DNA from 3 places in the Ruminococcus sp. 5_1_39BFAA genome. Region 2 is predicted to be linked to each of the others. Evidence: riboswitches for the same ligand, from Rfam matches in the RefSeq annotation. Region 2 holds a riboswitch; each other region holds the start of a gene.
What was found. A riboswitch is a leader RNA that binds a small molecule or an ion and turns the genes downstream of it on or off. The one in region 2 is predicted to bind cobalamin.
Positions count from the first base shown of each region.

Region 1 (10,067 bases), on a different contig from region 2:
AAATATCCTTATGAGGAGTCGGATCAGGAAAAGGTAAAGGTAACGGTTACGATCTCAAGTGACGGAGTTCCTATTTTGGGAAAGGATGGAACGCCTATGTCACATTTGGATCTGGAGGTTCCCTATTTTGACTTGGGAAAATATAATATGGAAGAGTTTTACCGGTATCGCACGGATTCGGAATGCAATTATATGTCCGGAGATGTTATAAAAAGACCCACTGTGCTTCATCTTTTTATCTATTTGATGGAGCGGTATTATCTGGGATTATCTGACAGCCAGTGCGGACAGGGTTTGAATGCTTCTGCGCTCTCTGCCCCAAGGTATGATGTGGTTTCAAATATGTTTGGAGAGGAAGCATATAGTACCATTGAGAATGATACGGCAAATGGAAGAAGCTTGTTAAAATACAGCGGAAAGCCGAAATCATTTTATATGACAAATTTCTGGGGACATGATGAGAATCTGAATTATTATGTGAACCATAAATATCCTGTGATGTGGACGGACTGGGGAGCCAGCGCGGATTATATCCTGCTGAAGGACGGGGATATTGTAGATCTGGCAATGTTTACGGACTGGGGCTTTTATAAGCACAGTGGTTTTGCTTTTTTCCAGGAAAATGAATACCAGATCACAGCAGGAAATATACTGCGGTTAAGATCCTATATTCAGGGCGGAAGCGTTGCAGATGAGACAGGAACGAGCTTTACAACACCAAACCCAGTAATGACCACAGAACTGGTGAATTATGTATATAATTCGAATTGGCAGCAGATAGGAACAGCGATCAATTACGATTCGGAAGGTTATATTTCCTGCAGCTTCAGCCAGCCGGGTACCTATTATGTGATGTCCTTTGAATCAGCAGCAGGCGGTACAAGTGCAAGCAAAGCACCTGGCGTTACAAAAATTGTGGTAACAGATGCAGGAGAAAGTAAGATCGAAAGTGTAACGGTCAGAGGACAAAATAATAAAGCAGATGTTATGTGCGGTTCTTCTCTTCAGATGGAGGCAGAGGTGCTGCCGGAGAGCGCAGCAGATAAGAGTGTAATCTGGAGTGTGGACAGTGATTACGCGGAAATAGACAAAAATACAGGTGTATTGAAGCCGATCGATTATGTGGACAGCGATAAGGATGTCGTGGTTACTGCTTTTTCCAAGGCAGACAATGCGGTGGAAGGCTCTGTGAAAATTACGGTTAAACCCAATCCGGCTGATGTGGAAAAGGTTAACAATGTAATAAGTCTTATAGAGGCTATCGGATCTTCCGTTGATGATGTCACCTTTACACCGGAATGCAAAGCAAGGATAGATGCTGCGGCGGCGGCTTGGACTGAGCTTCAGAGTGATGGGAAGCTGGCTGCGCAGGTGAGCAAAAATAAAGTGGACTTTTTGTCAAATGCTAAGGAGAGATACGCTCTGCTGGAAGCAACAGCGACACCGACACCGGAACCTACAAAAGAACCGACACCTACCCCCACAGAAATACCGACGCCGGAACCTACAAAAGAACCGACGCCGGAACCCACAAAGGTGCCCGAGCCGCAGCCAACAGAAGCACCTGCACCGCAACCGACAGCAGTGCCGACAATGGAGCCGACACCAATACCGACGGTAACTCCAGTACCTGCCCCCATCAGGCAGACAAAGGCATCTGCAAATAAGATAGCGATCAAATGGACAAAGGATAAAAATGCTTCAGCAGGCTACCGTATTTATATAAAAGGCGGAGCTTTTAAGTCATTTAAGAAAGTCACGGACGTTTCAAAGAGTAAGACGTCTTACACGATCAGTAAAGTATCAGGAAAGGCTCTTGCTGTGGGACAGAGTTATTCCATAAAGGTAGTATCTCTGCGGAAAAAAGGCAGCAAGAAGGTGGAAGGAAATCAGCAGGTTTTAAAGACTGCGTCAACTCTGCCTGCACAGCCTGTCTTTACTTCGGCAAAGAAAGCAAAAGCTGGGGTTATAAGCCTGAAATGGAAGAAAGCTGCCGGGGCTCAGGGCTTTGAAGTTCAAATGAGTACAAAGGAGAAGTCCAAATACAAAACCATTAAGTCTACGTCTGCCAAGACCAGAAGCCTTACGCAGAAAAATCTGAAAAAGGGACAGACATATTATTTCAGGATGCGAAGCTTTAAAAAGGTCGGAAGTACGGTATACTACAGCTCATGGTCAAAGAGTGTGAAAGCAAAAGCATAAAAAATAGCTGAGCCGTAGAGCGAAGCCATTTGCCGCGGTGCGATTTGCGGAGCAAATTGAGGCACGTTTCGGATAAAATCCGGGCCGTGCCTTTTTCCTGTTTTTTCCTTGACAGAAGAGAGCTATTATGGTAAAAATATACTATAAAAAACAAAATATTCAGGCATGTTCTGCTATTTTTAGCAGTTAATCAGGAAGTCGGTGAGAATCCGACACAGCTTTTCTCTACTGTATTAGGGACGAACGCAGCAAGATGCCACCGGAATATATCATTCCGGGAAGGCGCTGTCAGTAGGATGATCTTAAGTCAGGATATGAACATGTTTAAGAAGGCCCATAGAAAAGATGGGGTTTCTTTTTTGTGTTACAAAAAGAAAAGGAGGTAACTAAATGAAAAAGAAGTGGCTAAGCTATTTGTTATCACTTGCAATGGTCACCAGTACATTTTCTCCGGCCGCTGTCAATGCGGAGGATTGGTTTTCGGCAGAGGAAGTGCAGGAATCAATCGGAGAATATGAGCAAAGTCCGGTTGAAGAAAATTATTACACGGAGGATTCCTATGGTTTTGAGGGTGAGGATGTAGAACCATATGGAGAGGATGTGTGGGAGGAAGCTGGAGAAAGTGATTCCCAGAATTTCCTTGATTTTGCCGATGAAGAAATAACGGAATATGCTGTCACAGAAGAGGAGGGTGATGATACACCAGCCCAGGAGCTTCCGGAAGTATCCCGTACCGTATATTATTATGTTCCGGTTTCTGCTCCGGGCAGCACCAGTTACAAATATATTTATCCAAAAGATTATTTTGAAAATGGTTCCGAATATACCTATGATGAACCGATTGCCGTAAAGTCTGATTCTTCAAGATGGTTTAACGGACAGATCATAGCAGAAGTAACAAATACTTTTGAGACACAGAAATGGATCATCACTGCCAAGGATCAGGACGGCAATGCTGTGGAAAGCATCGCTCTTGAAATTGTTGGAGTTGCCTTAAAAGCATCTGTTACGAATTCCGATGATTTTTTTGTAAGTGAAAAAGGCAATGAGTTTACTTATGTATATGATGAAGCAGATACAGAGCTTGTAACGGCTCATGTCGATACAGAGGTTTATATTGGCGGCGAAAAGGTGGAAGAGCTTCCGGAAGGAATGGAACTGAAATGGTATTTAGGAAATACCACTAATCTTACCTCTGATGGACAGGGAAACATTACTCTCAATAAAGTGAATACAAATGCATATGTGTATCCCTTTGTTTCACTTAAGGAAGGCAATAACAATTATTGGGACGGAGCATATGCCAGTCTGAGATTTATTGTTTACCCAAGACGTATGCAGTTTTCTGAAAGTGTTTATACACTCTCCATGCCGGAGGATGGATATATTTCGGCTCCCACAAAGTTTTCTTGGGGAGACTCCATGTATTCCGGATCAGAGTGTACATTAAGTTGTCTGGATCCTGATATTGTGGATGTGAGTCTTTCCTATTCCACGATCAGTGTGACACCAAAGAAAACAGGAACTGCCCGTGTACTTGCACAGTGGAATACAGATCCGACAAATTGTACAATTTTCAAGATTCAGGTTCTTGGTGTCAGCGTTGCGGCAGCAGACGGTTCTGACAACAAATATATCTACCTCGATCCTGCTGATGAGACAGTTGTACCGCAGCTTCAGTTAAAAGCGCAGGGAACAAAAAGATCTGAAGCCTTTACCTGGAGCAGCAGTGATGAAACTGTTGCAACAGTTGACGAGACAGGACTTGTAACAGGCTTAAAGGAAGGTCCGGTTACCATTTATGCAGTCTCTTCTTTATCCACAGAGGAGCTGACCGTAAAGGGTGCTGTTCGTCTTGAGGTCATTGAAAATAAAAAACCATACTTAAGCGATATGTCCTTCTACAGTTCAAATATGTTTGAGGGATGGACAGGAAATAATTCCAATTTCCGTGCATCTCAGTATGACTATGACATTAAGATCAAGACAAACAATAATACATTATCTATTTTCAGGTTTACGCCATACTTTGATTCAGAGAAATTTAATGCTGTATTATCAACTCAGGAATACGGCGGGGCTTACATTGAAACAGTATTGGAAAACGGTGTGGAGGTAAACAAAGCCAATGCACTGGAACCAGGTTGGAATGCTATTTACATTGATGTGACGGACAAAGAGGATGAAACAAACACTGCAAGATATACCTTTAATATGTATCGTCCGTACACCACAACAAATACGATTACAAGAATGACGGTTCTGCCAAACGGACAGACAGCCCTTACATACCCGAAATATAAAAATGTTTCAGAGGGAACGATCTTCCAGTATACACCGGAAACAGATACATTGGGACGTTCTGGATTCTCAGGATCTGTTTATGACTATAAACTGTTTGTTTTTGGAGAGCGTACAGACACCATCGTATTTACCCCATATTTCGGAAATGCCTATGAGCATGTATATCTGAGAAAAGACGACGGGGAGATGCAGATCCAGACTCATAACTGGCCGAGCGCTGAGCAGGAGCTTAATGAGACTGGCGTGACGAAATTTACTTTTGAAGTTATGTCAGACCAGGCTTATGCAGATGCAAAGAAGCAGGCTGAGGAAGCCGGAACAGCATTTGAATTTACTCCGGAAAAAACCTATACCCTGTATGTGGAAAAGGTAAGCCCTCTTGGAATCGATGCCAAGATTCTCTCTGCTGAGCTTACCGGAGCTGAATTTTATGCACCGGGATTCAAATCAGATACTTATACCACAAGTGCCCTGGTGGACAGCGGTGCAGAAGAGTGCACCATGAAATTCACCGTTCCGGATGGAATTGAAGTATTTAACGGAACCATGACAGATGCAAACAGACTGGAAGGAACCCAGGAAGAAGGCAGCGAGGAAGGCATTCTGACTTATGAGATTACAGTCGAGGCAGCTTCTGTACGAAAAGCAGTTACGATCAACTTAAGAAAATGGAATGAAGATCAGACAGAGAGCGGCGCTTCTGCATATACCTTTACCTTTAACACCAGAGGACCAAAGGATGCCATTCCGGACAGCGTGGAGGGATATCTCTGTGTAGGAAGCCAGTACACAAATGCGGGCAGCTATGGACTTACACCGGAGCGTACCCTTATTAACGGCGGCAGTACCCTTTCTGTAGGAGGATTCGGCGGCTATATCACATGGAAATATGATACACCGATTGAAAACAGTGCAAACAATCCTTACGGTGTGGACTTCATTGTATACGGAAATCCATTTGCAGCCCAGCAGAGCGCAGCCGAACCGGGAAATGTTATGGTTTCTCAGGATGGCGTGAATTGGTATTACCTGGCAGGTTCTGTTCACTATGACGATGAGACAGACTGGGATTATTCCGTAACCTACACAAACGACGGCGGACAGTCCTCCTGGGTTGACAACAGAGGAAACAGCGGAACAAATTATAAGTATCCGGACATCAGCCTCTATCCGCTCCACAACTGGGAATCTGAAAACCAGGAGTCCGTTACCGTATCCGGTGTACGCCTGAACAATGATACAAAAGATCCATATGGAAGCGCTTCTGCAGCTTATCCTGATTTCGGATATGTGGATGTGAATGTAATCGGATCAAACAAAGGTATTGCAGCTAACCCATACAGCGGAACCCACGTTTCCTATGGTGACGCCTTCGACCTTGACTGGGCAGTAGACGGAAACGGAATGCCTGTTCATTTGGACAGCATCAGCTATATCCGTGTTTCTACAGCAAGCCATATTTATGCAGGCGCTATCGGAGAAAAATCTACAGAGGTAACAAATGTATACCGCGTATCAAATCCGTCTGATACAGCAGTGGGAACAACAGAAGCACCGACTTCCATCACTGTAAACGATATAGAAGTAAGCCTGGATTCTGAAGTGACAACAGTTGATTACACAGGGGAAGCTCTGAATGTAAAAGTATCTGTTCCGGAAGGAACCAACGTATACATCAACGGTGCATACGGTACAGAGCGCAGCTATGAAACAGCTCCGGCACACAGGATCATCCGTGTCATCACCCAGGAAGGCGAGAAAGAGCCGGATATCCGTTACATCCGCCTGCACCAGATCGTAGATGCAGATTCCGTTACAGTGGATGCGTCTGAGAAGACCATCAAGGAAGGTGAAAGCTTTACCCTTACTGCTGTAATGGCACCTGAGGATGCAGTTGATACAGTAAGCTGGGTAAGCTCTGATGAGTCTGTTGCAACTGTAGCAGACGGCGTTGTAACAGGTGTGAAGGCAGGCAAAGCTGTCATTACAGCACAGACAACCAGCGGAGCAACAGCAGAGTGTGCAGTTACGGTAGAGTGTATCCATTCAGGAAAAATCATTCTGATCACAGATACACCGGCAACCTGTACAAGTGAAGGAATTGCACATAGAGTTTGCACTTTATGTAAAGCGACAATAGAGGAAAATGTGGTACTTCCTAAGATCGCCCATAAGTGGAGTGAATGGAAGGTAACAAAGGAAGCAACCTACACAGAGGCAGGCGAGAAGGAAAGAAGCTGCAGTGTTTGCGGTGAAAAGGCAACAGCGGTAATCTTAAAGCTTAACAGAAATGATATTTCCAATGCAGCGGTTACCGGAATCAGCGATATGGTTTATACAGGCAAAGAGCTTGTTCAGTCCGCATTGTCCGTACAGACAGCAGACGGAAAAGTCCTGACCAACGGAACAGATTATACGGTAGAGTACAGCAGCAATGTAAATATCGGAACAGCAACTGTGGTTATCACAGGTAAAGGCGCATATGAGGGAACGATCCGTAAGACTTTCAATATCATTGTAAAGGTTGGCGGTTTATACACAGTAGGAACCCTGAAATATAAGATTACCAATGCCTGCACCAACGGTAAAGGAACCGTTGCCGTAGTCGGAACAACAAAGACCAAAGCGAAATTAACTTCCTTAACCGTAGACAGCACTGTGATTATCGGAAGCAAGTCCTTTATGATTACTTCTATCGCAGATAAGGCTTTCAGAAATTATACAAAACTGAAAGCAGTATCTCTTGGATTGAATATCAAAGCAATTGGAAAACAGGCATTTTCAGGCTGCAAGAACCTGAAGACCATCCTTATGACATCCAAGAAGCTGAAAACAGTAGGAAAGAATGCAATCAAGAGTATCAATGCAAAAGCTGTAATCGATGTAACCGATTCTAAAGTAAAATCTTATAAGAAGATATTCAAGAGCAGTACAGGATTCAAGAGTACAATGACCGTGAAGTAAAAACAGTTGGGGCGCTGCAGATAAGCAGCGCCCTACGTGATTTTAGCAGCCATGATTCCATCTATTTGCTTGACAAAAATGGATAGGGCTATTAGAATAATTTTATTGAGGCTGAATTAATTGAATATTTATATATGGTTGTTGCCGGAGATATCCAGACAGCATTAAAATGGAATCTGATAAGTAAGAGAAAAAGGTTCAGATATCATGCCGTATGGATTCAGTATATTTTGGGATGAGAAATATTTTCCTAAAGCAGATCTATTTGAATATGGGATTATAAGTATGCAGTTCTTTCATTTCCGATAATGAGAGAGCTGTTTTTTTGGAGCAGAAGACTATGAAAAAAGTTAAGACAATTTTTTTTGGAGCAGTCATTTTAATCCTTTGCACAGGCGGATGGATGATAGGATGCGCCGGACAAAAGCTGGACGGACAGGCAGCAGCGGGGTCCGGCGGACAGGAGTATACAGCCGAGGGAAGCGGCGGAAAAGACAAATATCAAACAGATCCTGTGCCGGAGGGAAAGCAGAAGCCTGTAGAGCCGGAAGACGTGGAGATAGATGAGAGTAAGGCAGAAACCTGTTATTTCAGCATTTCCTGCGAAACGATCCTGAACAGTATGGACGATCTGAAGTCAGGAAAAGAAGCGGTTGTTCCTGAAAACGGAGTGATATTTGAAAGAAGCGAAGTTACCTTTTACGAGGGTGAATCTGTATTTGACATACTTCAGAGAGAGACAAGGGAAAACAAGATCCATATGGAATATACGTTTACTCCGGGCTTTAACAGCAATTATATAGAAGGGATCGGCAATCTGTACGAGTTAGACTGCGGGCCAAATTCCGGCTGGATGTATTGTGTCAACGACTGGTATCCTAACTACGGCTGCAGCCGCTATCAGGTACAGCCGGGGGATGAGATCGAATGGAACTATACCTGCGACGGAGGCAGGGATCTGGGGGATGAGATTTACCAATGAAAAAGGATAATTTCGGTTCGTTCCACCCGGTTATCAATTTCCTGTATTTTTTAATGGTACTGGGTGTTTCCATGTTTATGATGAATCCCATATTTCTTGCCATATCTCTGGCAGGCGGGCTTCTCTATTATATTTACCTGAAAGGAAAAACAGTAGTAAAAACCACATTTTACTTTGTGATTCCTGTGTTCCTGATTTCGGCAATCGTGAACCCTCTGTTTAATCACCAGGGGGTTACCCTGCTGTTTTATTTCAGCACGGGAAATCCGGTGACACTGGAATCTATTATTTACGGAATGGCTGCGGGTCTGATGCTTGTGACGGTCATCAACTGGTTTTCCTGCTATCAGGTGGTGATGACCTCTGATAAGTTTATTTATTTGTTTGGAAAAATCATTCCCGCTATGTCTCTTGTATTTTCCATGGTACTGCGGTTTGTGCCGAAATTTAAAAACCAGATAAAAAAGGTTTCCGATGCCCAGAAATGTATCGGCAGGGATGTGACCAACGGAAATATTCTGCAGCGTGCGGGACACGGAATGAAGATCCTGTCCATTATGACCACATGGGCGCTGGAAAATTCTGTGGAAACTGCGGATTCTATGAAGTCAAGAGGATATGGACTGAGAGGAAGAACAAATTTTTCTATTTATCGTTTTGATTCCAGGGACAGGATACTGCTGGGTGTACTGGCAGTGACAGGTGCAGTGGTTTTCTGGGGAATTATTGCAGAAAAAGTGTCGTTTCTGTATTATCCCATGATAACAATGGCGCCCTTAACACCTGGGGCTGTCTTCTGCTATGTCTGCTATGGAATTCTCTGTTTTCTGCCTTTTTTAATAGATATTTGGGAGGAAATTAAATGGCATTATTTGAGATCAAGGATCTGACATTTACATATCCGGACGGAAAAAGTCCTGCCCTTTCCCATGTGGATTTTTCCATTGACCAGGGAGAGTTTGTGGTGATGTGCGGCAAATCAGGATGCGGAAAAACAACGCTGATGCGGCATTTTAAATCTGCCTTAAGTCCATATGGGAAAAGAGAGGGACATATTTATTTTGAAGGAAAGGATATTTCCAGCGTATCTGTGCGCCAGCAGTCCAGCCAGATCGGTTATGTGCTGCAAAATCCCGACAACCAGATCGTGACGGACAAGGTTTGGCATGAGCTTGCATTTGGCCTGGAAAATCTGGGATACGACCAGCAGACCATAAGGCTCCGTGTAGCGGAGATGGCAAGCTATTTCGGCATCCAGAACTGGTTTTCAAAAAATGTGGAAGAGTTATCCGGCGGGCAGAAGCAGATATTGAATCTGGCGGCAGTTATGACTATGCAGCCAAAGGTCCTGGTTCTGGATGAGCCTACCTCACAGCTTGACCCCATTGCAGCCAGTGATTTTCTGGCAACCATACGAAAGATCAATACGGATCTGGGAACTACCATCATCATAACCGAACACCGCCTGGAAGAGGTATTTCCCATGGCGGACAAAGTCCTGGTGCTGGAAAACGGAAAGAAGCTTTTGTACGATGAACCAAGAAAGGTAGGTCCGGCTCTGGCGGACAATGATATGTTTCTGGCTATGCCGAGCTCCGTGCAAATTTATAACGGC
Region 1 covers NZ_CAXSVO010000022.1:28,371-38,437, forward strand. Annotated here, with positions in the region: gene ACESZH_RS17810 (hypothetical protein) at 1-2,202, shown strand, start outside; cobalamin riboswitch at 2,352-2,540, shown strand; gene ACESZH_RS17815 (Ig-like domain-containing protein) at 2,593-7,470, shown strand; gene ACESZH_RS17820 (DUF4430 domain-containing protein) at 7,811-8,452, shown strand; gene ACESZH_RS17825 (energy-coupling factor transporter transmembrane component T) at 8,449-9,342, shown strand; gene ACESZH_RS17830 (ABC transporter ATP-binding protein) at 9,315-10,067, shown strand, end outside.
Region 1: another riboswitch for cobalamin. It lies ahead of ACESZH_RS17815 (Ig-like domain-containing protein); the one in region 2 lies ahead of ACESZH_RS01540 (leucine-rich repeat domain-containing protein).

Region 2 (10,067 bases):
ATCCATCCGGACTCATTGCCGCAGTCAAACTCATACAGGTGATTGATACCTTCAATGTAATAACTGTCGTATACTGCCGTCCAGGAATATTCGATCTGAATGTCCATACTTTCACAGATCCGTTTCAGCACATCAAACGCTGTCTCACCTGTTTCAAATCCTACGATGGTTTCTGCAAGGATCACACCATCTTCCGGTACGTATGCTTCTTTTCCTGCATCCAGAAGATCCATGTTGTCAAGGATAGTATTGCAGAGAATGGTAACGGTACATTCCTTTTCTGCAGTCTGGTGTCCGTTCAGCTTTTCCTCTGCCACTGCATGTTTTTCTTTCGTACGTTCTTCCTGTAGTTTCTGAAGTTCCGCACTTGTAAAACAAAGCTGTTCTGCACTTATACAGTTCTGTAACCGGCCAAGAAGGAAATCACTCAGAACATCTGACTGCAACTCTTCCGACTGACAGACAGTATCCTTCTCAACCATCAGAATGCTTCCTGCATCTACTGTTTTTTCTGTACCATCTGCCAGATGAATCTCTGCCTTCCCAGCGTATACATAGATATTGCTTTTTTCTTCCTGTACATCCACAGAGAAAACACATCCTGTCAGCTCTGCTTTCATTTCTCCTAGACATACTTGAAATGTGCCTTCATATGCCACTGTATCTGCAAAGAGTTCGCCTCTCTTTAATTCCAGCATCATAGACTCTGTACTGCATTCTGTGAGAACGATTTCTGTATTTTCATTCAACACAAGACTGCCCTTCTCTTTGATCAGCAATTCCGCCTGTGCTCCTTCTCTGGTTGCAATTGCATCGCCTTTTTGAAGTGCAGCATCGGAATCCAGCATATATCCGATTCCTTTTCGCTCCATATCGGCAACACCTTTTATCGCTTTGCTGGTCAGAATAGTCTCTTTCGAACCGCCAAACCATCCCTGAATCTTTCCCGCTGTAAACACACCTGCCGCTGCCAGAACAATGAGTATCAGTATCATAATCCCATTGAACAGTCGCTTTTTTGCCTTTGTCTCCATTTCATTCTCCTGTTGTTTTAAGAATGCTCTGATAAAAATTAACGCAAAAAAAAGGTAATGTAATCCCCTGGAAGAAATTACATTACCTGACAGGCGTTCTCGTGCGAAACCACCTCGTCTTATACCAAAAACCCCAGCTCGCCGACTATACGGCTGCGCACACACCTGTGCAGAAATCACATCTGCTCGCTGAAGCTTTCCCACATATGAATAACACATAAAATCACAATATTATCTATATGAGTATACTCCGCCAAAAACTTTTTGTCAAATAATATTGCCTTTTTCAGTAATTTCATGTATGATTAAGGAAATTTTAATATTATTTTATACAACTATCGGTTTTAAGTTCCAAGACTGTGGGGTATCCCACTGTTGCGGCTTAGAGGGAATCCGGTGTGAATCCGGAACAGTCGTGCTGCTGTAAACGTGCAGTTATACCTCATATCCATTGTGGTCGTCCATGAGAAGGGAGATATAACGTTACTGCGTGAGTCAGAATACCTGCTTAAAGCTACTACCATATACTACACGTAATAGGAAAATGGGAGGTGGTTTTCTTTTGATGTGCGAATCGCTCCGTGTATGTATAGAGGTCACAATTACATCTCTACCGGAGTTTTCCTGTATTTATTCGATAGTTTAACCACCTGATGGTCATGTGTATACCCATCTTTTATCCTTTACAGGAAAACAATAAAACAGTTTTCGTAAAGGAGTTTTTTATGTTATCCCCGTCAGTGTGTCCCCCCCATTTAAAATGTGATATTCTAACCCATAAAGATGTTGCCAAATATGTAGCCAAACATACCATACTGCCGGATTCCGTCTCAAAAATTCCGTCTCAGTTATTTTATAAAAATCACACAATTTATACGATTGATTTTCCAAAGAATCTGGAAGCGATTGGAACCAGGGCATTTTATAAATCTACCTATCTGAGAGAAATAAACCTTCCTGCCAGCGTAACAGAGATTGGTGTGTACGCTTTTGCTGAATGTCCGGCACTTTCCAGTGTAACTATGCCGGTTATGCTCCGTGATCTGAAAGACGAAGTATTTAACAGTGACCGTCGTTTAAAAAAGGTTATATTTCCGGAAAATTGCCAGACAGAAACCATCGGATCCGGTGCTTTCTTTGAATGTGATTCTCTGAAAGAACTGAATCTTCCGGACAGTCTTCTTGAAATCAGAAGTCGTGCATTTTATCGCTGCAAAGAACTAAGGGAGATACATTTTCCACCAAATTTAAAGAGTATCGGTAATTCTGCATTCTATTTCTGCGGTCTCGAAGATCTGCAATTGCCTGATTCTCTGGAATATTTGGGGGAAAGCGCATTTTTCAAATGCAAATATCTGGTTCATGTAGAACTTCCGACATCTGTCAAACATATCGGCAAATGGTGTTTTCACGGCTGCCACAGAATGAAGACGCTTACCATACGTCATGATCCTGAGTTTATCGGGGAATGGATCATTAACCGTGCTGCTGCTATTCGTTGTTATAAAGGTTCTGTAGTAGATAAATATTGTCAGGATAATGAATTAACCGTTGAATATCTTGAAGACTAAATGCTATTCATAATTAAATAATTGAAAAAATATCGGTTTTAAGTTCTGTTGTATCCATACGATCCGTTCATACAACAGCCAAGAGGAAATACAGGTGAAAATCCTGAGCTATTGTGTTGCTGTAAGTGTATGTTTTACACAAGCCAGCCATCTGCTTAAAGCGAAAAAAGACCCGTTTCTTTTTATACAAAGGAGTTTTTATGGCTGTAACAACACAAATTTTCACCAATAGACTTACCATCTCGCCCGATAATGTCTCCCGTTATGTTCAGCGTGATATACAGCTTCCTTCTGATCTTGCGGTCATTGAAGCAGAAGCATTTTCAAATAAACGGAAAATAAACAGCGTTTCTTTCCCGGATTCTTTACGTGTAATCGAAGAGAAAGCTTTTTTCAACTGTACCAGTCTGAAAGAAGCACATCTTCCAAAAAGAGTAGTAAAACTTGGTATTGGAGCATTTGCAAGATGCCTCACACTTGAAAAGGCTACTCTCCCATCTGTTGTGACTATTATTCCGGATGGTCTCTTTGCTTATAACGGCATGCTGCATAATATCACTATTCCATCCGACAGTAAACTGAAGATAATTCGACCCGGAGCGTTTATAAACTGCAATGCGCTCTCTTCTCTGGTTTTACCGGACAGCGTACAGAGAATCCACAGCAGAGCCTTTTATCGATGCAAAAATCTGGAAAACTTTCCTTTTCCAAAGAATCTGAAATACATCGGTGAGGAAGCATTTTATTTCTGCGGTTTTCCGGAACTTCATCTTCCGGACTCTCTGGTATATATTGGAAAAGCAGCATTTTTCAAATGCACAAAATTGATCTCTGTCGTTCTGCCAACCTCAGTAAAGCATATCGGAAGCCAGGCATTTCATGGATGCAATCGCCTGAAATATCTGGAAATCAGACACAATCCGGAATTTGTAGGAAAAGAAATTATCAATCGCCAGACTACGATCCGATGCTACAAAGGTTCTGTTATGGATAAATATTGTCAGGAAAATGAACTGAATGTAGAATATCTGGAAGGAGAACCTGAATTTTCTATCTGGAAATAATCGCAAGTACGGACGCGCAAATAATCCTTGTTCCTGCTATAGTAAATACAGGAGGCAAAGAATATGACTTATCTGGAAAGTATTGAAAAAAGTAAGAATTATATTCTGGAACATCTTACAGAACCGATTACTGCTGAAGAACTGGCATCAGAATCAGGCTATTCCCTGTATCACTTCTGTCATGTTTTTTCCAATGTTACCGGTTATTCTGTAGGAGCTTATATCAGAAATCTTCGTCTTACCATGGCGGCTGAAGATCTTTTGTATGGACAAAGCGTTATGGATGTTTCCTGCAAATATGCGTTTGATACTCAATCCGGATTTGCCAAAGCATTTCGCAGACAATACGGAATGTCTCCTACCGAATATAAAAAATGGAGGATTATGATGAAACCGGAAATCAAAAAAATGGATGCTTTTACAGCAGCATGTTACTGCCTTGCCAAACCGGAAGGTGAATTTGACTTTATAAGCAACACTGCTTACTGGCTTGGAAAGGACTTTTCTTCTGTAAGTCTGGAAGATTACCAGAAGCTGACTTATGACGGATATTCTGAGATTGGAGCATGGCTTCATCCAGACAGTACAACCGGAGAACTCTGCTACTATTTCGGACCTATCGTAAAAAACACTGACTATGTACCGGAAGGTATGTCTCTTATTCATATCCCGGAAGCGGAATATGCTGTATTTACTGTTCCGCAGGCAAAAGATGTGAATGAATTACATGCTAACATTCAGAAAACATGGAAATACATTTATACAGAATGGCTTGATAACAGCGAATGGAAATATGATGAAAGCAAATTCAATTTTGAGCGTTATCTGGGAGAAAATACATATATCTATATGCCGGTATGTAAATAGTCCTGTTTTATCCATGTGAAATAGAATTTGTAAAACTGCTGTAGCCATAATTAGTTACAGCAGTTTCTGCATCATTTTGACTTTCATTGAATTATTCCTTGAATATCTCTAACATCTTTTTCTTAATGATGGAATTTATCCTATAGTTCTCCAAATGTTCGAAATCCAATCGCAGTAAATCTTCATCCGAAAGTTCCAATATCACAGCACTCCCTTCCTTTTGTTTTTTCCTGAAATATTCCAGATCTTTTTCCGTTAATAATTGTATTTCTTTCATGCAAACCCTATTCTCCTTTTTACATCATTGCCCGCATTAATACAGTCACACGATTTCCTTCACAAAAAATCGTGTCTCTGTCACTATTCTCTACAGCATAAAATTCCCCATCTAAACAATAGCCACTCAGCCAGTGCTTATGTAATACGCTGCTGCCTGATTTTACAGCCTCCACTTCTTTGAAAAACACCGGAAGAGCTTCCCGCTCCTCTGCCACATATCCATGATAAGAATCCGGCAGGTACAAATATTTCTCGTTCAGCTCCTGCAGTTCTTCACCGATCTCTGATTCTGCAAATATACCTTTATACAATTCTACCTGCATTCGGTAGGATTCTTCTCTTGTTTTCGCGCCTTTACCATCCAAGAAAAATGCCAAACGTCCAGTCTCATACAGGTCTTCCCTTTCCCGGTGGTGACAATATGCACCCATACTGCAGGACTCTTTGAAAACATCCTTTTCCAGCATCCGGTATTTCTCATCAATCACCGGGTCAAATCCACGCACCAGAACCACACATTTCTGATTGTCCAGCTTCCGTACCTCATCCGGTGCCATCATATCACGGCCAAGCACATCACAATTGCTGCTGCTCGAGCCATGGCTGCCTTTTGTTTCGCCAGTGGATTTCTTATCAATTGTAACCTTTCCAAGCATTTCCGACACATATTTAAACGTGCTCTGCTCATTGCCGCCAAGGAAAACGAAGCTGTCACAATTGCCCGGAATTGTTTCCCATGTATCTTTAAATAATGCCTTTATTTGAGCCAGATTCTGGATGATGATATTGCAGGAAATATCACGGCTGCGCATGGTAGAAAGCAGTTCGCAGAAGCTGTCCGGCAATGCGACATTTGAAAATTCGTCCATCCATAAAGACACCGGGACAGGCAGCCTGCCTCCGTATTTGTGGTCTGCTATATAGTATAATTCCTGAAAAATTTGTGTGTAGAGAAGCCCTACGACAAAATTATAGGACTTATCATTATCCGGGATCACACAGAATAAAGCAGTCTTTCGTTCCGGATTCTCATATACTCCTTCCCCCAGAAAAGGAATCTGTATTTCATCCTTATCAAGAATCCGCAGGATATTTGGGTTCTGCAGATAACTGAGCCGTGAGTTGGCGGTAATGATAATGGACCGGATCGTATCTGCAGCACCGCTTTTTACCTTTTTGTAGGTAATCAGTGCCGGATGGTTTTCTGGAAGCCGAAACATCAGCCGGTCCAGCTCTGACGGCTCTTTTGGATTATCCTGTACCTGCGCCTTATTCAGAAGTTCCAATAAACCACGGAAATTTGCCGCCTTTCCCTGTTTCGGATACTCATACCAGACATAATACATCAGAGCCTGCAGAAGCATTCCCTCCGACCGGTCCCAAAAAGGATCTCCCTTGGTTACATCTTTTGGAGTTGTATTTGCCATCAGGTTATTGATCAGCTTAATGATATCTTCATCTTTTCGTATGTATTCAAATGGATTATAGCAATCCGAAGATTCCATATCCACGAGGTTCAGCACCACGATCCGGTATCCATGCGCTTCCAGATAGTTTCCAGTATCCCGCAACAGCTCCCCTTTTGGATCGCAGAAAATGTAAGACTGTGTGCCGCAGTTATAAGCATTTGGTTTTACCATGCGCAAACTCTTTCCTGATCCGCTTCCGCCAATAACAATGGTATTATTATTGATACCGGTCAGTCTCGTATCAAAACTGATCCGCAGATGCTCGGAAAGAATCTTATTATTGGCAGGATCTTTATCCTGCAGCTTCCGGTTCAGTTCTGCTGGCTGCGCAACCCTCGCTGTACCATATTCTTTTCCGGGCATAAAATTCCGGATGGAACTGATGTGTGAAAGGTAAGCGATCCCCCAGATCACTCCTCCTGCCACGCATCCCTGCGCAGTCTGCTCTGTAAAGTGAAATGGCAGTGGATGGGTAAGGAAGTATTTCAGACAGTCTGACAATGTTTCAATGGTAACTGCCTGCCAGTTTCCATTTCCAAGACAATATCCAATATATAAACTGACAGGAAGCATCATCAGAAAAAAGCCATGGTTAGGTTTTCTTTTCTGCAGCATCCCATCACCTGCCCCATTTCTGTGATTCTTTTAAAACTGCGGTTTTATCATGCAGGCCATGTTCCTTCTGCTCTTTTTCTTTGCGTACCTGCAGTTCGTTCCTATTCAGAGGATTCGCCGGTTTTGCTCTGTTCATAGAAAGTACCACATCCCTTCCTCTTTGCAGACGGCCGTCTCCATTTTGCAAATTAAATACCATATACTCCCTTGCATCGAATACCGCATACTCCGCAGGGATCAGCTTCCCGGTAACTGCGTTTTTCCGCTCCGGCACAATATCCTGCTTTGGGATGATGTCCGCATGGATCCCATCCGGCATCAGATACATGCCCCAGCTGGAATGCTCTTTCAGCGGCTTCCCTTTGATCCAGCTCACATGTCTGCCAAAATCAATCTCTGCATCATGCTTTTTGACCGCATCCCATACCTCCGGAACCTTCAGTACATCTCCCAGCGAAAGCAGCTCTTCACGCTCCCGTTTCTTTTCCGGGAGCGCCGTAAGTGCGGACATGGTCAGTTCTGCCAGTTCCTCTGTGGGTTTGCCTGCCTCCGTCAATCCGGTCTTTGCGTAATCCTCCGGACTGATCGGACCTACTTTGATATGACCGTATTTTCCTACTTTATGATCCAGCAGAAAGGCTTTCATTTTTGCCATATCTGCCGGCGGGATGACATATTGGGTCCTGCCATCCCCACCGCACAGATCAGGAAGCCTTGCAAATAAAATCCCGTGGGCTTTCATTTCCGCTTCAATGCCCCGGAGTATCTTTGGTTCTTCACTTCCCATATTGATAAAAACAAAATCCCCGCCGCAGATTCTCCTGAACCGGTTAAGCGATACCTTACCCTTCCATTTTGCGAGATAGATAGTGTTAAGAACTTTCAGAACCAGAGCTGCGCTTTTTACTGTGATATTCCCAAGCAGGTATGCTCCTTTTCCTGTTACGATCAGAAGCTGGGTTGCATCGCTTACTTCACTCATCTGCGTTCCCTCCCATCTTTGCAAGCTTCTCTTTCCTGTACCGTATGATGATAGGCTTCTTCTATTTTGACTTTCAGCAGATCATATACCCGCTCTGTATTCATCTGGATCAGGCTCTGGAACTTTCCATCATTCAGATTATACGGCAGCTTGATCCGGATTCCTTCTCTATCCCGATGTATCTGAATCCCCCGTATCTCCACTGCGTTCTCATATAGTACATTTGCATATCCAGCCAATGTATCTTTGCTGTAAAGCGTTATATGTACATCAAATTCCGGCTCTGCATTCAGATCACACATAAGGTTTTTACGGATTCCTTCGTATACTTTTTCTTCTATCTTTTCCCGGATGGCGGCATTTCTAAGAAATATCACGCCGTTCCATCCCTCTTTTCCTTTTCTTCTGGGCATGGAGATCATCCAGTTCTCTTTTCCCTGCGCCCTTTCTTCCTCACTGGACCGGTCCAGCACCTTTACGTCCTGGATCGTGATAATCTCATCCAGCGTGATACTGCCGATCGCCACCAATCCATTTTTATTGATGATCCTCATATCTGATTCAATCTTCATGGCAACGCCCCCTCAATACTGTTTTCCTGAATCTTTCTTCTCTTTTCAGCAAAAGAACCTGCCATGCTGTACATGACAGGTTCTGCAAATTATAGTCCCCATGCAGGCGAATTTGAGACTGGCAATACTGCAGGCTCTTCTATGGCATATACTTCTAAAGTCCTGTTTCTCTCTAATGTACCGCCGATGACAAGTTGCCTGGAAACCGGGTCATACTCGTGGGCAAGATCGGACAAAACCTCATCTGCCTCCACATAGTTTTCATTGATTTCTTTGATCATCTCATTCGCCCCTTCCAGGGTTATCAAATGCTTCGGTATGAGCATAAACTCATGCACGGAACTGGGTGCGATATAATACTGCTCTATCGGTATCCCATTTTTTTCGAATACATCCGGATAAAAAGCAATGGCTGCCCCGTGACAGTTCTGTTTATTTGTCGCAACCAGCATGCCATTATCCGGATACAGCACAATCTTTCCGTCACCGGTCACTTCCCGCATCATGGCATTTAATCCCATGATCTCCACTGGCATAGCATGCATACTGTTGTTCACTGCTATTTCATGCAGCTGATCCAGCGTGATACCATAGCTTTTCATAAGCCTGTCATCAAGCAGACAGCTCATTTCCAGTTCACCATCTCTGCCGAAGTATATTCTGTAGGTTGCCGCTATATCACCCATGACTTTATGCGGCACACCATTCAGCATTTCACGGTTCAGCGTATACCCGACCGCCCAGATCATGATGCGGTCTTTTACCAAATTGAAATCATCCAGGATACTGAACACCTCTTCTGTAATCTCTGATTTCATGTTCTCCAGTTTTAGCTGACGCTCGGCTATTACAGGCAGGATCTCATCCAATGGGATTCCTTTTTGGTAAATTTCGTAATACAACTCCATATACTGTACCGGACTGCTCCCTGATCCGGGTTGTTTCAGAGAAAAAGACCGCAGTTTTCCCACATTATTTTTTACCACATCTTCCATTCTTACCCTGTACTCCCTATAGTCTTCCGGAAGATACTCATGGATATGCTCTTTTACATACATACAAAACGCATCAAAATTCATTCTTATTTCCCTTCTTTCTCTTTGCTTTCTTTCATCTGCTTTGCTTTGTCCAGATATGCTCCGTATCTTTTTTTCTGGTTTTCTCTGGTCTGTTTCAAAGACTCACATTTCAATAACTGCATACGCTCCCTCCTCTCCTGCTTTCTTATGAAAAAAGCCATGGCAGATCAGATCTGTCACAGCTTTTATCTCTGTTTCCTATTCGTTTTTCTTGTATCTACAATTCTGTCTTCCGGTTTTTTCAGAATTTCCTTTTCCTGTCCTCTGCTCTGACAGAACTGCTCCCACCGAAGCTTCACATCCAGTTCTCTTGCAATGATCCGGTTGAATGTTTCATTCGCCTTTTCCATATAATCAATCATTTCGATACACGCTGCCTGCAGTGCATCAATCTTTGCATTTGCCATGCCTATCATCCTATGCCTCCTCTCTGCTCCAGATAGAACTGTTCCAAAAGTTCCATGCTTTTTATAGGTAACTTAGGATTACACAGCTGCCGCAGCTCCGGAAGGGATAATTCTGACTGAACTGCCTG
Region 2 covers NZ_CAXSVO010000001.1:347,285-357,351, forward strand. Annotated here, with positions in the region: gene ACESZH_RS01535 (DUF4430 domain-containing protein) at 1-1,034, opposite strand, end outside; cobalamin riboswitch at 1,364-1,561, shown strand; gene ACESZH_RS01540 (leucine-rich repeat domain-containing protein) at 1,760-2,605, shown strand; cobalamin riboswitch at 2,629-2,779, shown strand; gene ACESZH_RS01545 (leucine-rich repeat domain-containing protein) at 2,806-3,669, shown strand; gene ACESZH_RS01550 (helix-turn-helix domain-containing protein) at 3,733-4,536, shown strand; gene ACESZH_RS01555 (hypothetical protein) at 4,628-4,813, opposite strand; gene ACESZH_RS01560 (VirD4-like conjugal transfer protein, CD1115 family) at 4,833-6,899, opposite strand; gene ACESZH_RS01565 (hypothetical protein) at 6,904-7,881, opposite strand; gene ACESZH_RS01570 (hypothetical protein) at 7,878-8,453, opposite strand; gene ACESZH_RS01575 (DUF5688 family protein) at 8,543-9,532, opposite strand; gene ACESZH_RS01580 (hypothetical protein) at 9,718-9,948, opposite strand; gene ACESZH_RS01585 (hypothetical protein) at 9,945-10,067, opposite strand, start outside.

Region 3 (10,067 bases), on a different contig from region 2:
GAAATAAGAATATTACCATTAAAGATAATATCGTACAGAAGGACGAAGACAAGACAGGAGCAGATGATGTCGTTTTCCGTTCCTATGATACGCTTTACTATACAACAGGCGATACAGCGCCGTTTACCTTAAAGGCATCCGCAGAAGGTGCAGAAAAGCTTGTTGTAAAATGCAACGGAATTACCGTACCGGAAAGCAGCGCAGGTATCTGGACTCTTCCGTTGGAGAATAGAAGCAATATCATTGAGCTGACAGCAACCGCAGAAGACGGAAACACCAGAAGCCTGTACCATGTTCTTGACGCACGTAAGATTAAGATCAATGTTGAAAATAAAACGGTTCCGGGAGAGCCTCTGCATGTAGGGCAGACGGCAACCGTCAGCTTCACAGGCATTACCATGCCGGTTTATAAGCTGGCAACGATCTATAACCCATGTATGAATGCCTGGGGAGCTAAGTCTACAAACGTACATTACTTATGCAATAATGGCACAACATACGAAGGTCATTGCAACCAGTGGGATCTTGCTACAACGAACAGCTTTGATGTGGTTTTGGATAATGGAACAACTTACAGCTTTACAAAAGGACGCATTTATAGCGAATGGTGGGGTTCTACATTAGGTTCCGATAAGACAACAGATAACCCGGGAGCACCGAACCTGGATGCGCCAATTTTATCAGGCGACTTCTCCTTCATGCCAGACTTCTCCTTTACGGTAGAGGACAAAGTCCCGGTAGAGAGTGTTACTCTTGATAAAACAGAGGCAGCTTTGGAATATGGAGAAACATTACAGTTAAATGCAGTTGTGACACCGGACAATGCTTCCGTTACGGAAATTTCCTGGAAGTCCGAAAATCCGGAAGTGGCAACCGTCAGCGATACAGGTCTGGTTACAGCAGTTTTCGCAGGAACCACAATTATCACCGCGACAGTCGATGGACAGGAAGTACAGTGTACAGTAGAGGTTAAGAAACCGGCGCTTACAAAAATTTCTTTTACTGAAAAGGAAATCAGCCTGTACAGGACACGGACACAGGCATTAAGCGTAGAATATACGCCATCCACGATTTTAGATACAGATAAAGAGGTTATCTATACATCCAGCGATGATTCCGTTGTTTCCGTAGATGAAACAGGTCTTATCACTGCAAATAAGGCGGGAACTGCAGTCATTACCGTAACCTCTGCCATTGACCCCTCTATCCAGGATACCTGCCAGGTGGAAGTAAAAGAAGTCAAGCTGGAATCCATCACTCTGGATAAAGAGAATGTGACTATGAACACTGGAAAAACAGAGAAGCTGAGCGTATCGGTTGAACCGTCTTTCATTCAGGAAAACGCAGTATTCCAGTGGACAAGCAGTGACGAAAACGTAGCAGAAGTCAGTGCAGACGGTGTGATCACAGCGTTTAAAGGTGGCACTTGTACTGTGACTGTCCGGTTGGAAGGCTTTGATGAAACTGCAGACTGCGAAGTAACGGTTGAAGAATTAGAGCAGCTTAATCCGGTTGTAACCATTAACCCAGAAAAGATTTACGATGGAGACTCTGTGACCATAAGATTAGGAAATCTGGAAAGACCGGAGGAAGTAGCTGGAGCAAATATCTGGGAAGAGAAGATAAGCTACAATACAAATATTCCGGGTTTGAACAGGGTCAGCAATGGAAGTTACCAGAGTATAACCTTTACTGTACCGACGGGAACACCTTCCGGAACCTATTATCTGACAGACGGAAGCTATTGGGCTGATTTCGGCGGAATGAAAGTACAGGGTATATTCATTGTAGGAAATAGGCAGGAGACCTTCTATGAGGGACAGCTTCCGGTGATCAAACTGCACATAACCAATTTGCAGGAAGTCGAGGAAAACAGGGAAAATGCTGAAAAAGAATTGGACGCATACGTTGATTGGACAAAATATGCGCCGGAGCAGCAAGATGTAATCAAAGAGATTCTGGATCAGTTCAAGGAAACGCTTGGAAGCTTAAGAGACGAGGAAGCAATTGATCTGACTGTAGAAAAAGCAAAGAATCTGATCAGCTCTATTAAGACAGACAGTCAGGTGACAGAGGAAAAACTGCAGCCTATAAAGGACGAAGCTAAAACAACTCTTGATACATATGTAAATATGAGCGACTACCGTGAAGCTGAGCAGCAGAAGCTTGCACTTATTACTGCACTTGCAAAGCTGGATATCGTGGCAGCTTCCTCACAGGAGGAGATTGACGAGATCGTAGAAGCTGCAAAGGCTGAGATGGTTCAGGTGAAGACGGATGCACAGTTAACAGAGGAAGAGAAGAGTCAGGTAACACCGACGCCAACACCGACCGAGGCACCGACACCGGCTCCGACCGAGGCACCGACACCAGCGCCGACCGAGACACCAACACCGACTCCAAGCCAGGCAGCGGCAAATCAGACTCTTATTTTGAAAGTAACAACGGGAAAGACAAATGCAGCCCTGACATGGAACAAGCTTAAGGGAATTGACGGCTATAAGATTTACGGCGCAAAATGTGCAAATTCCTATAAACTTTTGAAGACAGTCAATAGCAGCACAACTAGCTGGAAACAGACCAAGCTTAAGAAAGCTACTTTCTATAAATATTACGTAGTAGCTTATAAGACAGAAAACGGAAAAGATATTGCCGTTGCAAAATCTGCAAGAATGCACGCTGTTACAACAGGCGGTAAGTATGGAAATGCAAAGAAGATCACAGTGAATAAATCTTCTGTTTCCCTTAAGAAAGGCAGAACCAGCCAGCTAAAGGTAACAGTAACAAATACTGCAAGCAAAGTGAAATATCATGTGAGCGCTGTTCGCTATCTGTCCACAAATCCTTCCGTTGCAACAGTAAGCAAGAATGGAAAGATAAAAGGAGTTGGAAAGGGTACATGTAACGTATACTGTTACGCACAGAACGGTCTTTATAAGAAAGTTAAGGTTGTTGTAAAATAGTACATTGCGGCTGCAGTACCATTTAAATATGGTGCTGCGGCCATTTTTATTCCAGCAGTATATGGAAAAAAATATAAAAATCAGGGTAGATAAATATTTTTAAGTATGTTATAATTGAAACAATTGAATAGAGATATAGTAATTAGACAATTACCGGTTTTAAGTGGCTGACAATTTTATATTAGTCAGACTAAGAGGGAATAAGGTGAGAATCCTTAGCAGTCGTGCTACTGTATTTGTTTAGGCTTTTCGTATCCATTGTACATAAGTATGAGAAGGGAAAAGTCGTAATTGCATAAGCCAGGAGACCTGCTTAAAGCTGCTACCAGTTATTACACGCAATGATAAATGGAGTGGGATATTGTTTTATTTGTGTACGGCAGATAGTTGGTAGTGAGTCGCAAAAGGTATCCCCATTTATGATATTGCGGTAGCAGGAGGTAATTAGCAGAGATATAGATCATTAGATTTGTCAATGCAAAGGGTGCAATATCGATAGAGTATTGCACCCTTTTTTTCTGCTGCAGGTTATAAGGAGAGGTGAAAAATATGGGACAGACATTGGTATGGCGTGCAAAAGAAGATTACATATTTGGCAGGTCAGAAGCAAAGCTGAATAAGGAAAGGCAGCTTGAAATTGGGAATCCGTATAGGAAAATAGGAGATGAAGCATTTAAAAACAACATAAAAGTGCGAAGTATTACGCTGGACAGAAATGTAAATGAGGTGGGCAATAACAGCTTTGAAAGCTGTACTGCCATACGAAATGTGGAGACACAGGGAATAAAATGCTTACGTAAAGCGGCATTCAGCAGCTGCTACAATTTACGGAGTATGACCCTTCCGGATACTTTAGAGTATATAGGGAAAAATGCTTTTTCCTGCTGTAAGAGAATGGAAAACTTTTGTATTGATCCCAAAAGTCCCATTAACAAAATTCAGAAAGAAACATTCAGCGATTGTATAGGTCTGACAAAAGTAGAATTGCCGGACGGGATCGAATGTATAGATGACAAAGCATTTTACCGCTGCATAGCACTGGAAAATATCCGGATGCCGAAAAAACTGAAAGAAATCGGTGAGTTCGCATTTTACCAATGCGGCTTGACAGCTATAGAATTCCCGGAGGGCCTTGAACAGATCGGAAGCAGTGCCTTCTTAAAATGCAGAAAACTGGAATCCGTCAGGATACCGGAAACTGTAAAGGTTATCGGAAAGTGGACCTTCCACGGCTGCGACAGACTAAAAACCGTCGAAATCGCACACGACCCCGAATACATAGGTGACTGGATCATCAACAGAAGCGCAAAAATCCGCTGCTATAAAGGCAGCAAAGCAGACCATTATTGCCAACAAAACGGCTTCACTGTAGAATATATATAAAATATTACCAACAAAAAACCACTGCGAGCGGGCCAACAGGGGGAGCGCGAGGGGGCATTCGGCCTTCGCTCTCCGAGATTGCCCCTCGCATCTTTTTTTAATAGAAAATTAAGAGATACCCCTCCGTCTTTATGCTATAATACCCATATAAGCTCTAAAAGCCCGTAACGGAAAAAAGAAAGAACGGAGATACCTATGAAATTAAAGACAAGAATCATAGTCGGCTTTGTTATGATAATTCTTGTACCGCTGCTTTTATTTGCAGCGACTCTGTACGGCTTCAGTCAGTCCCAGTCACGGCAGATACAGACTGAAATAGGAGAAGACGGAGAGGTTTACGACATTTCTATTGCAGAATCTGCCAACAGCAATGCCAGGATCAATCTGATGGCAAAGGATTTATTTTTTACAGCATTTGTAATCCTGATTTTTACTGCGCTGGCCGTGGGACTCTGGGTGTACCGCAGTATCGCCACTCCTCTGGTAAAACTGAAAAAAGCGACGCAGAATATTAAAGACGGAAATCTTGATTTTGTGCTGGATGTGCAGGGAAATGATGAATTTGCTGAGCTTTGCCAGGACTTTGAGGAGATGCGCCGCCGTCTTAAGGAATCTACAGAAGAAAAAAGCCTTATAGAAAAAGAAAATAAGGAACTGATCAGTAATATATCCCATGATTTAAAGACCCCTATTACAGCCGTAAAAGGCTATGTAGAGGGAATTATGGACGGTGTCGCAGATACACCGGAAAAGATGGACCGTTATGTCCGGACAATTTACAACAAAACAAATGAGATGGATCATCTGATCAATGAGCTGACCTTTTACTCCAAGATTGACACCAACCGCATCCCTTATACCTTCAGTAAACTGAATGTGGAGGACTATTTCGGAGACTGCGCCGAAGAGGTTGGTCTGGAAATGGAAACAAAAGGCATTGAACTGGTATATGCCAATTACGTGGAGAATAACGTTCTTGTTATAGCAGACGGAGAGCAGATCCGCCGTGTTATCCACAATATCATCAGCAATGCCATTAAATATATGGATAAATCCAGGGGAATCATCCAGATTCGGATCAAGGATGTGGGAGATTTTATCCAGGTAGAAATAGAGGATAACGGGAAAGGAATCGGTCCAAAGGATCTGCCTTATATCTTTGACAGATTTTACCGAACGGACGTGTCGAGAAATTCATCAAAAGGCGGAAGCGGTATCGGCCTTTCCATTGTGAAGAAAATTCTCGAGGATCACGGCGGAAAGGTATGGGCTACCAGCCGGGAGGAAATCGGCACTATCATGTACTTTGTTCTTAGAAAATACCAGGAGGTACCAATGAAATGAGTAAGATACTGATTATTGAAGATGAAGAAGCCATTGCAGATCTGGAGAAGGATTATCTTGAATTATCCGGTTTTGAAGTTGAGATTGCAACCAGGGGAGACGTGGGATTGGACAAAGCCATGAATGAGGAATTCGACCTGATCATTCTGGATCTGATGCTTCCGGAGGTGGATGGATTTGATATCTGCCGTCAGGTGCGCCAGGAAAAAAACACACCGATCATCATGGTTTCCGCAAAGAAGGATGACATTGATAAGATCCGCGGTCTTGGTCTTGGTGCAGACGATTATATGACAAAGCCCTTCAGTCCCAGCGAGCTGGTAGCGCGCGTTAAGGCTCATATGGAGCGCTACAACCGTCTTATCGGTTCTAATGTGCAGAAAAATGATATCATCGAGATCAGAGGAATCAAAATAGACAAGACAGCCCGCCGTGTGTGGGTAAATAAAGAGGAGACGACCTTTACCACAAAGGAATTCGACCTTTTGACCTTCCTTGCCGAAAATCCCAACAGGGTTTTCACCAAGGAGGAGCTTTTCCGGGAAATCTGGGATATGGAATCCGTGGGAGACATTGCCACAGTCACAGTTCATATCAAAAAAATCCGAGAAAAAATCGAATTTAACACAGCCAAACCACAGTATATCGAAACCATTTGGGGAGTAGGGTACCGCTTTAAAGTATAAACAGTTTATCGAAAGACGGAGATTCGTTTTGATGATCTCCGTCTTTTTATATTATGCGAGTGTGCGCCAAGGCGCACACTTTTTATACAAAAATGATTAATGCGTATTTCGAATTAATATCTGAAAAAATAGAATTGCTCGTTAATTTTTCATAAATTATAATAAAAAAAAGCTGAGCTGTAGAGCGAAGCGAATTGCAGCCATATCCGCACAACGGGATAGAAACTGGTGAGAATATTATTGAGGAGTGTAAAGTTATGGAACAGAAATCCAACGCATTTTTAGAAACGGAAAAAGTGGGCACATTGATGAGAAAATTTGCAGTGCCGTGTATTATTTCATTGTTGGTTGCTGCACTTTACAATATTGTAGATCAGATTTTCATTGCAAATGCAACATATCTGGGTTCATATGGCAATGCTGCTAATAATGTAGTGTTTCCTTTGACGATCGTTGCTTTGTCACTGGCTGTTATGATCGGTGATGGCTGCTGTGCATTTGTAAGTATCAGCCTGGGTGCGGACAATAAAGAAGATGCGCATAAGAGCATTGGATGTTCGATCGTTTTGTGTGTGTTGGTGAGTGCCATTATTACTGCAATTTATTTCATTTTTCAGGATTCAATACTGACATTTTTCGGCGGACGTGTTAATGAAGAAACCTTTGCAAATGCAAAAGAGTATTTCACCTGGATTTCCGTTGGCATACCATTTTATATGTTTGGGCAGTGCTTAAACCCGGTCATCCGATCAGACGGAAGCCCCAAATTTGCAATGGTTTCCACGGTAGCTGGGGCTGTTGTGAATATTATCCTTGATCCGATTTTTATATTTGTATTCAAATGGGGAATGATGGGAGCAGCAGTTGCAACAATTGCCGGTCAGATTCTGACAGCAATCCTTGCTGTTTGGTACCTGTTTCACATGAAGGCAATAAAAATCCAGCGCAGCAGCTTCGGATTATTTGCTGGATTGATGAGAAAATTCCTGCCATTGGGAATTACCAGCTTTTTGTCCCAGATATCCCTGGTGGCATCTATGGCTGCAATCAATAATATGATCGTAAAATACGGTGCTCTGGATGCGATTTTCGGCCAGGCTGAATATGCACAGATTCCAATGGCAGTTGTTGGAATTGTTATGAAATTCTTCCAGATCGTGATTTCAATTTCAGTAGGATTGGCTGCAGGCTGTATTCCGATCGTAGGATACAATGTTGGTGCAAAGCGTATGGACCGTGCGCTTGATCTATTTAAGTTGCTGCTGACTGCAGAGTTTGTAGTGGGATTTATTGCATTGCTGATCGTGGAAATACTTCCAATGCAGTTGATCGGTATTTTCGGTGCTGCAAATGAAAGCCAGTATTATACAGACTTTGCAATTAAGGCATTTCGTACATATCTTTGCATGCTTCCGCTGGCTACTGTGAATAAAGGAACTTTTATTTATCTGCAGTCTTTGGGAAAAGCTTTTCAGTCTTCTGTACTGTCTATGATAAGAGAGGTTATTTTCGGCGTTGGCTGGGCGGTAATTCTTCCGATATTCTTTGGATTGAATGGAGTTCTTTATTCTATGCCGGTATCTGACCTGCTTACATTCCTGATTGGAATCGTATTGATCATAAATATTTTTAAGACTTTGAAGCAGAAAAACTAGAAACTATTAAAAAGCATTTGTGTAGGGGATGAAAGGAATGAAACAGATGAAAAAAGCAAAAGCAGTCTGCCAAATTTTTGGAGAAGGACAAAAGGTAACTGCCGCTGTAATTGAAATGAATGAATCTGTGAAGAGCGAAGAAATTACAGCGAATAATTTTGCAGTAGATGGAAGAAATATATTGCAGGTATATGTGAATGATACCGGAAAGACAGGTGAAAAATCGGATTCCGGAAAGTACATCCTATTGGAACTGGACCCCAAAGATAAAGAGGCAGGTACAAAATATATGGTCGGCAAAGGCCGCGATGCCCGAACCGGAATCAAACATCCGGTTTTGAATATCAGATATATACCTGAGAACATAACCATTCAAAGTACGGAAGTTGTTGATACACTTGCAGATAAATTCCGGTTATTCCGCTATCAGATGGATAACGGACAATATCTGGATTATCAGTTATATGAACCAGAAAATCAAGAAGAAGGAAAAAAATATCCGTTGGTGCTTTTTATGCACGATATGGGATCTTGTTCCGATGATAAGCTTGCGCCCTTGGCTCAGGGGACAGGGGCAGTAACCTGGACAGAGAAGACAAGTCAGAAAAAACGTCCTTGTTTTGTTCTGGCTCCATGTTATCCGCGAAAAACAGCAAACGATGAATATCAGGTGACATGGGAGGCGGATGCTACCGTAGATCTGGTCAGGGAATTATGCGAAAATTACCCGGTAGATACTGCAAGGATTTACGGAACAGGACAATCTATGGGGTGCATGATGCTTTGCGAATTAAACTTACGGTACCCGGATCTTTTCGCAGGCAGCTTTATGGTGGCAGGACAGTGGAATCCGGAACGGATGGGTGCAGTAAAGGATCAGAATCTGTGGATCCTGGTATCTGAGAAGGATGAAAAGGCATTTCCGATCATGGGTGCATGTATGGAAAGCGTGGAAAAGAACGGGGGAATCGTTGTGCGAGGCCACATAGATGCCAAAGCACCGATTGAAAGCCAAAATGATGCAGTACGTGAAATCAGGAAAAACGACAGCCATATATTCTTTACCTGGTTCGAAGGGGACAGTGTATTGCCGGAAAGCGGTCCTGTATTTCCGGGGGCATACCATATGAACACATGGATTCATGCGTATTCGCTGGAATCCATACAGGAATGGCTCTTCTCCTGCAGTAAATAAAATACCCGGCAGTGATATGATAAAAAGAAACCTTATCTGTAAATGTTTAACTTCCGCAAGAGGAGTAAAAATACAGATAAGGTTTTTTTACAGATACAAAATTTCAATAGCAATTCAGCAGCCATTGCTTTATAATAAATGATATATAAACTGCTGATCAGGAAAAGACAAAAATATGAAAAGATTATATAAAGAACTTGAAAATTTCAGCAAAGAGGATTACTATCCGTTCCACATGCCGGGACACAAACGTAATCCTCTTTCTGTGGACGGAAGCTTTCCATTTGACCGAGATATTACGGAGATTGAGGGATTTGACAATCTTCATCATCCGGAGGGAATCATAAAAGAAGCACAGGAGAATCTGGCAAAGCTGTACGGTACCAGAGAAAGCTTTTTTAGTGTGAACGGCAGTACGGCAGCTCTTCTTTCCGCAATCTCTGCATCTGTAAAAAAAGGGGGCCGGATTCTGACTGCCAGAAACTGTCACAAGGCGGTGTATCATGGGATTTATTTAAGGGATTTGATTCCCACATACATTTATCCACAGACAGATTCCATTTTGGGGATAAATGGCGGAATTTGCGCTGCAGATGTGGAAAAATATTTAAAAGAAAATCCGGATATTGAGGTCGTACTGATTACGTCTCCGACCTATGACGGAGTTGTTTCTGATGTGAGAAAAATCGCTGAAATTGCTCACGGCTACGGCATTCCTCTTATTGTGGATGAGGCTCACGGAGCACATTTTCGTTATTCGGATTATTTTCCTGTATCTGCTGTTGATTCCGGTGCGGATTTAGTAATACAAAGCTTACACAAAACGCTTCCTTCCCTGACT
Region 3 covers NZ_CAXSVO010000022.1:44,335-54,401, forward strand. Annotated here, with positions in the region: gene ACESZH_RS17850 (Ig-like domain-containing protein) at 1-2,963, shown strand, start outside; cobalamin riboswitch at 3,108-3,295, shown strand; gene ACESZH_RS17855 (leucine-rich repeat domain-containing protein) at 3,513-4,346, shown strand; gene ACESZH_RS17860 (sensor histidine kinase) at 4,542-5,690, shown strand; gene ACESZH_RS17865 (response regulator transcription factor) at 5,687-6,376, shown strand; gene ACESZH_RS17870 (MATE family efflux transporter) at 6,634-8,031, shown strand; gene ACESZH_RS17875 (hypothetical protein) at 8,069-9,226, shown strand; gene ACESZH_RS17880 (aminotransferase class I/II-fold pyridoxal phosphate-dependent enzyme) at 9,402-10,067, shown strand, end outside.
Region 3: another riboswitch for cobalamin. It lies ahead of ACESZH_RS17855 (leucine-rich repeat domain-containing protein); the one in region 2 lies ahead of ACESZH_RS01540 (leucine-rich repeat domain-containing protein).